One region of the Mesorhizobium sp. WSM4906 genome, then DNA from elsewhere that is predicted to be linked to it. Evidence: predicted binding sites of a transcription regulator. Region 1 holds the regulator's gene; the other holds the start of a gene.
What was found. The regulator PhoB, encoded in region 1, activates phosphate uptake and scavenging genes when phosphate is short. The targets are predictions, from matches to a motif close to TGTCATNNANCTGTCAT.
Positions count from the first base shown of each region.

Region 2: QAZ22_RS05365 (alkaline phosphatase) is a predicted target of PhoB. The motif match lies at 1,372-1,388, and genes of this name have one in related genera.

Region 1 covers NZ_CP121355.1:1,826,716-1,830,420, forward strand. The annotation lists gene pstA (phosphate ABC transporter permease PstA) at 1-2, shown strand, start outside; gene pstB (phosphate ABC transporter ATP-binding protein PstB) at 1-802, shown strand, start outside; gene phoU (phosphate signaling complex protein PhoU) at 821-1,528, shown strand; gene phoB (phosphate regulon transcriptional regulator PhoB) at 1,549-2,238, shown strand; gene QAZ22_RS08650 (ROK family transcriptional regulator) at 2,541-3,705, opposite strand, start outside.
Region 2 covers NZ_CP121355.1:1,117,393-1,121,097, forward strand. The annotation lists gene QAZ22_RS05360 (MFS transporter) at 1-1,163, shown strand, start outside; gene QAZ22_RS05365 (alkaline phosphatase) at 1,460-3,034, shown strand; gene QAZ22_RS05370 (hypothetical protein) at 3,246-3,515, opposite strand.

The DNA.
Region 1 (3,705 bases):
GAAACCGATGTTGTCCACCGACCTTAACGTAGCCGACACGGCCGTCGAGAAGGCCAAGATCGAGGTCAAGAACCTCAACTTCTACTATGGCCAGTCGAAGGCGCTGAAGGACATCAACCTGTCGCTGCCCGAGCGCAGCGTCACCGCCTTCATCGGGCCGTCGGGCTGCGGGAAATCGACTCTGCTGCGCGTGCTGAACCGCATCTACGAGCTCTACCCGAAGCAGAGCGCGGAAGGCCAGGTGCTGCTCGACGGCAAGAACATCCTCGACCGCTCGCAGGACCTCAACCTGCTCAGGACCAAGATCGGCATGGTGTTCCAGAAGCCGACGCCGTTCCCGATGTCGATCTACGAGAACATCGCCTTCGGCGTCAGGCTGTACGAGAAGATCAGCAAGGCCGAGATGGACAACCGGGTCGAGTCGGCGCTGAAGCGCGCGGCGCTCTGGAGCGAGGTCAAGGACAAGCTCAACGCCAGCGGCCAGAGCCTGTCCGGCGGTCAGCAGCAGCGGCTTTGCATCGCCCGCACCGTGGCGGTGAAGCCGGAGGTCATCCTGCTCGACGAACCGGCCTCGGCGCTCGACCCGCTGTCGACCGCCAAGATCGAAGAGCTGATCGACGAGCTGCAGGCCGACTACACGATCGTGATCGTCACCCACAACATGCAGCAGGCGGCGCGCGTGTCGCGGCAGACGGCGTTCATGTATCTCGGCGAGCTGGTCGAGTTCGACCGGACGGAGAAGATCTTCACCTCGCCTCGCGAGAAGCGCACGCAGGACTATATCACCGGCCGCTTCGGCTGAGTTTCATACGAGGACATAATCATGGCCCATACGGTCGCTTCCTTCGACGAGGATCTGAGGCAGATCAGCCAGCTTATCCGTGACATGGGCGATCTCGCCGGCTCGATGGTCGGCGCGTCGACCAAGGCCCTGCTCAATTCCGACAACGCGCTGGCGCAGCGCGTGGTCTCCGACGACGCCATCATGGACGCGCGCCAGCGCGAGCTCGACGATCGCGCCATCACCTTGATCGCCAAGCGCCAGCCGATGGCCGACGACCTGCGCAGCGTGGTCGGCGCGATCCGCATGGCCGGCGACCTCGAGCGCATCGGCGATCTCGCCAAGAACATCGCCAAGCGCGTCGGCTCCGTCGGCGTCAGCGCCGCGCCGCGCGACCTGTCGCACTCCATCGACTCGATGGCGCAGCTGGTGCTGATCCAGGTCCAGGGCGTGATCGAGGAGTACACGGTGGGCGACGCCACGGCGCTCGCCAAGCTCCGGAACGACGACGAGCGCATCGACGTCAAATACACCTCCGTCTTCCGCGAGCTCCTGACCTACATGATGGAGGATCCGCGCAACATCACGGCCTGCACGCATCTCCTGTTCTGCGCCAAGAATCTGGAGCGCATCGGCGACCACGTCACCAACATCGCCGAGAATGCCTATTATGTGCTGACCGGCACCCAATTGCCCGCAAACCGTCCGAAGCAGGACGAGACGGCGATGTCGGCGCCGGCGGCCTGACAAACGAAGGTACCTGCTAAATGATCGCGCCACGCATCATGGTGGTGGAGGACGAGGAGCCGCTGGGGGTGCTGCTCCGCTACAACCTCGAATCCGAAGGCTATCAGGTCGAGGTGGTCACCCGCGGCGACGAAGCCGAGATCCGCCTGCAGGAGAACGTGCCCGATCTCCTGGTGCTCGACTGGATGGTGCCGGCGGTTTCCGGCATCGAGCTTTGCCGCCGCCTCAGGATGCGGCCCGAGACCGAACGGCTGCCGATCATCATGCTGACGGCGCGCGGCGAGGAAAGCGACAGGGTGCGCGGCCTCTCGACGGGCGCCGACGACTATCTGGTCAAGCCGTTCTCGACGCCGGAATTCATGGCCAGGGTCAAGGCGCTGTTGCGCCGCGCCAAGCCGGAGGTGCTTTCCAGCGTGCTCAAAGTCGGCGACATCGTGCTCGACCGCGAATCACACCGCGTCTACCGCAAGAAGAGCGAGATCAGGCTCGGTCCGACCGAGTTCCGGCTGCTCGAGTTCATGATGCGGCATCCCGGCCGGGTGTTCTCGCGCAGCCAGTTGCTCGACAATGTCTGGGGCGAGACGATCTATATCGACGAGCGCACCGTGGACGTACATGTCGGGCGCCTGCGCAAGGCGGTCAACAACGGCCGCATGCCCGATGTCATCCGCACCATACGCGGCGCGGGATACGCAATCCGCGAGGATTAGGCGCACCGTTCGTGGAATTGACGCGTCCGCTACCGGATCGCATGCGTTGGTGAGTAGCTGAGACGCTCGTGCTTCGTCATCCACGGGCGGAGCAAGGAGCGAAGCGACGCGGCGCAGACCCGAGGATCCATTCCGTGACGTCGACGCGGCACTGCGGTGCAGAATTCTGCTCCGCTGCGCATTTCGATCAAGGTGACGGCATGGATTCCAGGGTCTTCGCGACGGAGCTTCGCTCCTGCTCCGCCCTGGAATGACGAAAGCTCAAAAGGCCTTCGCTAATCTCCGGCGATTCGGAAAGCCGCTCAGGCCACATTCTTCCCGGCGCCCGCCCTTGCCTGGACGCCCGGGGCGAAAATCTCCTGGTCGACGAAGGTCAGCGCGCGCATGGCGCAGCCCTCGCGGATCAGCGGCAGTTCGTTCGGCTCAGTGTCGAAGGAGATCGATTCCGAGTGCTGGCCACCGGCGGTCTGGGCGATGGCCTCGCGCAGCGACGGCTCGATCAGGTCGAAAGCGGCGGCGCTGACGCCGACCATGGCGACCGGCGCCGGGTCTATCAGCGCGAACAGGCTGCCGAGGCCGAAGCCCAACGCCTCGCCCGCCCGGCGGTATGCCTCGCGCTCCGGGCCGTCCTTCTCCCGCGCCTTGGCGGCAAGCGCCCGCATGTCGGCGTCGCCGACGTCGACCGGCTCGGCGTCCTCGCTCATCTTCATGGCGCTGCGCCAGATGGCGTAGTTCCCGGCATAGGCCTCGACGCAGCCGCGGCGTCCGCAACGGCAGAGCGCGCCGCCTGGACGATGGATCATGTGGCCGAACTCGCCGCCGGAAGAATGCGTGCCGGTGAACAGCTCGCCCTTCAGCACCAGGCCCATGCCGATGCCGTGCGACAGCAGGATGGCAATGAAGTTGTCGCGATAGCGGTTGGGGTCGCGCCATTGCAGCGCCACCGCCATCATGTTGCAGTCGTTCTCCATGGTCGCCGGGATGCCGAATTCCTTTTCCAGGATGTCGGCGAAAGGAATGTCGGTCAAAGGCGTAATCGGCGACCACAGCATTGCCCGCGCATGGGAATCGGTGATGCCCTGGATGCCCATGGCGATGCGGGCGACGCTGCGGACATCGAGGTCGGGGTCTTCCAGCCGGCGCCGGACGATCGCCACGCATTCGCCGATCAGCTCGTCGCGCGGCATGGTCAGCGTATCGAGGCGCCGCTGCTCCTCGGCGATGACCTGCCCGGCATAGTCGATGACGGCGACGGAAAGGAAATTCAGCGACAGCACCACCGTCACCACCGCGGCCGCCTCGGGGTTGAGGGCGAGGCCGACCTGCGGCCGGCCGCGCTTCAGCGATGCCGCCTCGCTCGGTTTGCTCTCGGCCAGGATGCCTTCCTGGATCAGGTCCGAGGAAATTGCCGAAATGGTCGAGTGGCTGAGCCCGGTGGTCGCGGCGATCTCCGTGCGCGACGGCTGG
Region 2 (3,705 bases), 710 kb from region 1:
TGGAGGCGAGCTTCGGCTGGCGTCGCGACGTGATCTCGATGGCTGCCGGCGTCGGCATCCTGCTCTACGGGCTGACCGGGCCGTTCGCCGCGGCGCTGACGGAGCGCATCGGGCTGCGCCGCACGCTGCTTGCTGCGCTGCTGATCATGTCGGGCTCGACCGCGCTCAGCCTGCTGATGACCGAGCCCTGGCATCTCTTCATCACCTGGGGCGTGTTTTCCGGCATCGGCTCGGGCGCGGTGGCGAGCGTGCTCGGCGCCACGATCGTCAACCGCTGGTTCAAGACCAATCGCGGCCTGATGATGGGCCTGATGTCGGCGTCCAGCGCCACCGGCATGCTGGTGTTCCTGCCGCTGATCGCCTCGCTGGCCCAGGCCGGCGGCTGGAAGCCGGTGGCGATTGCCGTTGCCATTGCTACTGCTGCCCTGGTGCCGATCGTGTTCCTGCTGGTCCCGGAGCGCCCGGCCTCGATCGGCCAGGTCCGCTACGGCGCCGACGCGGACGACGTGCCGCCGGTGTCGCCGGCATCTCAGGGCAATTTCCTGACGCATACGCTCTCCACGCTGCGCCGAGCAGCGGGTACGAGAGTGTTCTGGTATCTCTTCGCCACCTTCGTCGTCTGCGGCTTCACCACCAATGGCCTGGTCGGCACGCATCTCATCGCCTTCTGCGGCGACATGGGCATCGGCGAGGTGCAGGCGGCCGGGCTGCTGTCGATGATGGGCATATTCGACCTGATCGGCACGACCCTGTCCGGCTGGCTCACCGACCGCTTCGACCCACGCAAGCTGCTCGGCGTCTACTACGCCGTGCGCGGCCTGTCGCTGATCTACCTGCCTTATTCCGGCTTTTCGGCGGTCAGCCTGATCATCTTCGCCGTGCTCTACGGGCTCGACTGGATCGCCACCGTGCCGCCGACGCTGAGGCTCGCCAACGAAGCCTTCGGCGACCGCAGCGGACCGATCGTCTTCGGCTGGATCGTCGCCGGTCACCAGGTGGGCGCGGCGGCAGCGGCTGCCTTCGGCGGCACCATGCGCGAACTGCAGGGCAATTACGAGCTCGCCTTCATGATCGCCGGCATGACGGGCATCGCCGCGGCTTGCATCTCGCTGCTGATCAATACGAGCAAGCCGGCTTTCGAGCCGGAGCCGCAGGCGGCTTGAGGTGCTTCTTTTCCTTCTCCCCTTGTGGGAGAAGGTGGCCGAGCGAAGCTCGGCCGGATGAGGGGTGTTGGAAGGATCGCTGCGCCGCAGAACTGAGCGCTTGAAACACTTGTTTTTCTGCGCCTCGTTCCTTCGCGCACCCCTCATCCGTCTCGGCGCTGTCGCGCCGATTCACCTTCTCCCACAAGGGGAGAAGGAAGATGTCGACTGTTATCAAAACTTCATGGTTTCGATATGCGCCTGAAACATTGAGGCGAGAGTTTGGCGGTCCCGTTCAACGCCATCCGGAGACAGCCATGAACAAGCTCTCGTTGACCCGCCGCGCTTTCGTCACCTCAGCCAGCGCCTTTGGCCTCGTCGGCGCCTCCGGCCTCGCGCTGCCTTACTATTCCCGCGCCAATCAGCGGCCGGCTTTCACTCATGGCGTCCAGTCCGGCGATGTCGACGCCACCTCCGGCATGGTCTGGACCCGCACCGACCGCCCGGCGCGCGTGATGTATGAAGTGTCGACGACGGAGAGCTTCGCCGACGCAGTCAGGCTCGCGCCGCTCGATACCTCGCCCGCCAGCGACTACACGGTGAAGCGGCTGCTCACCGACCTCGCCGCCGACCAGGACATCTTCTACCGCATGACTGCGGCCGACCTTTCCGACGTCAACGCCGTCTCCGAGCCGATCGTCGGCCGCTTCCGCACCGCGCCGGCCTCGAAGCGCGACGTGCGCTTCGTCTGGTCGGGCGACACCGCCGGCCAGGGCTGGGGCATCGACGAGACCGGCATGAAGACCTATTCGACCATCGCCAAGCACACGCCGGACTTCTTCCTGCATTCGGGCGACACGATCTATGCCGACGGCGCCATGAAGGACGAGGTCGACCTGCCCGGCGGCGGCAAGTGGAAGAACGTCGTCATGATCGACGGCAAGCGCAAGGTCGCCGAGACGCTCGACGAGTACCGCGACCAGTGGAAATACAACATGATGGACAAGCACGTGCTTGGCCTCTCCGCCATCTGCCCGACCTTCTACCAGTGGGACGACCACGAGGTGCTGAACAACTGGTCGGATTCGAAGAACCTGACCGCTGACGACCGTTACAAGGAAAAGTCGATCCACGTGCTGGCCGCACGCGCGGCGCGCGCCTTCCACGAGATGACGACGATCCGCTACGAGCCGTCGGAGCCCGGCCGCGTCTACCGCAAGATCGCTTACGGCCCGCTGCTCGATGTCTTCTTCCTCGACATGCGTTCCTATCGCGGCCCGAACGGCCCGGACCTGGAAGAGACGCTGACGCCGAAGTCGCGCATGCTCGGCGAGCAGCAGACCAAATGGCTGAAGCGCGAGCTGGCGAACTCCAAGGCGACTTGGAAGATCATCGCCGCCGACATGCCGCTCAGCCTCGTCGTCTGGGACGACGCGGCAAAGAAGGTCGGCTTCGAAGCCGTCAGCAATCACGACAATGGCGCCCCGAAGGGCCGCGAGCTCGAATTCGCCGATCTGCTGCGCTACATCAAGAATGCCGGCATCACCAACACGGTGTGGCTCACCGCCGACGTCCATTACACGGCGGCGCACTACTACAACCCGGACAAGGCGCAGTTCCAGGATTTCAGCCCGTTCTGGGAGTTCGTCTCCGGCCCGATCCACGCCGGCACCTTCGGTCCCAACGAGCTCGACATGACCTTCGGTCCGGAGCTGAAGTTCATCAAGGCGCCGACCGCCGAGCAGGGCCAGAACCTGCCGCCTTCGGCCGGGCTGCAGTTCTTCGGGCTGGTCGATATTTCCGGCGCCACAGAGCAGCTCACCGTGCGGCTGATGGATCGCGACGACAACGAACTCTACAAGGTCACGCTCGATCCGGTACGCTCGGCTTAGGCTGCGTTGATATTCAGGTGATGCCGGCCTGCGAACGATGGTTTCCTGCGCTTCCGGTGCTCACGTACTTAAAGTACGCTCCGCTCCGGTTCTCGGAAGCCACCGTTCTCGGCTCGGCCTGACCTGAATCTCAACGCACCCCAAGCTCAACAGCCGCGTGACGCGAAAGCGTTGCGGCGACCCCGGAACTTCGGCAAGGCGATGAAGGGCGTCAATCCGGATAGCAGGTCGCGGGAACGTTCGGCCATACCGCCGCGTCGCAGTTCGCTGCCTTCTGCCGCTGCTTGAAGGCGGCGCTGACCGGGCCGGTGACGATCGGGTCGACGCCGTCGGGGGCGTCGGCGAACATCTGCTCGGCCGTCCGCGTGTCGGACGAGCGCGCCGGGTTGGCTTGCTTGAGGGCTGCCGCCGACTGCGCGGCGCCGGCCGCAACCAGCACGCCGAGCGCCGCCCAAGCGAAAACCGGACGCAATCTGGACATCTGATCGGTCATGAACATCGAACTGCCCGGCCCCTCAAAGGTTCCGCCTTGGTTAACAGAATCATTTCACACCAAGACGTTTAAGAATCAGTGACCATGTATTTGGGGCGGGGCCTCCCCTTTCGCAATTGCGAAAAACCTTGTATGAGCCGCGCAACCGAAAAAGGCGGCGCTTCTTAAGCCTGCTGCC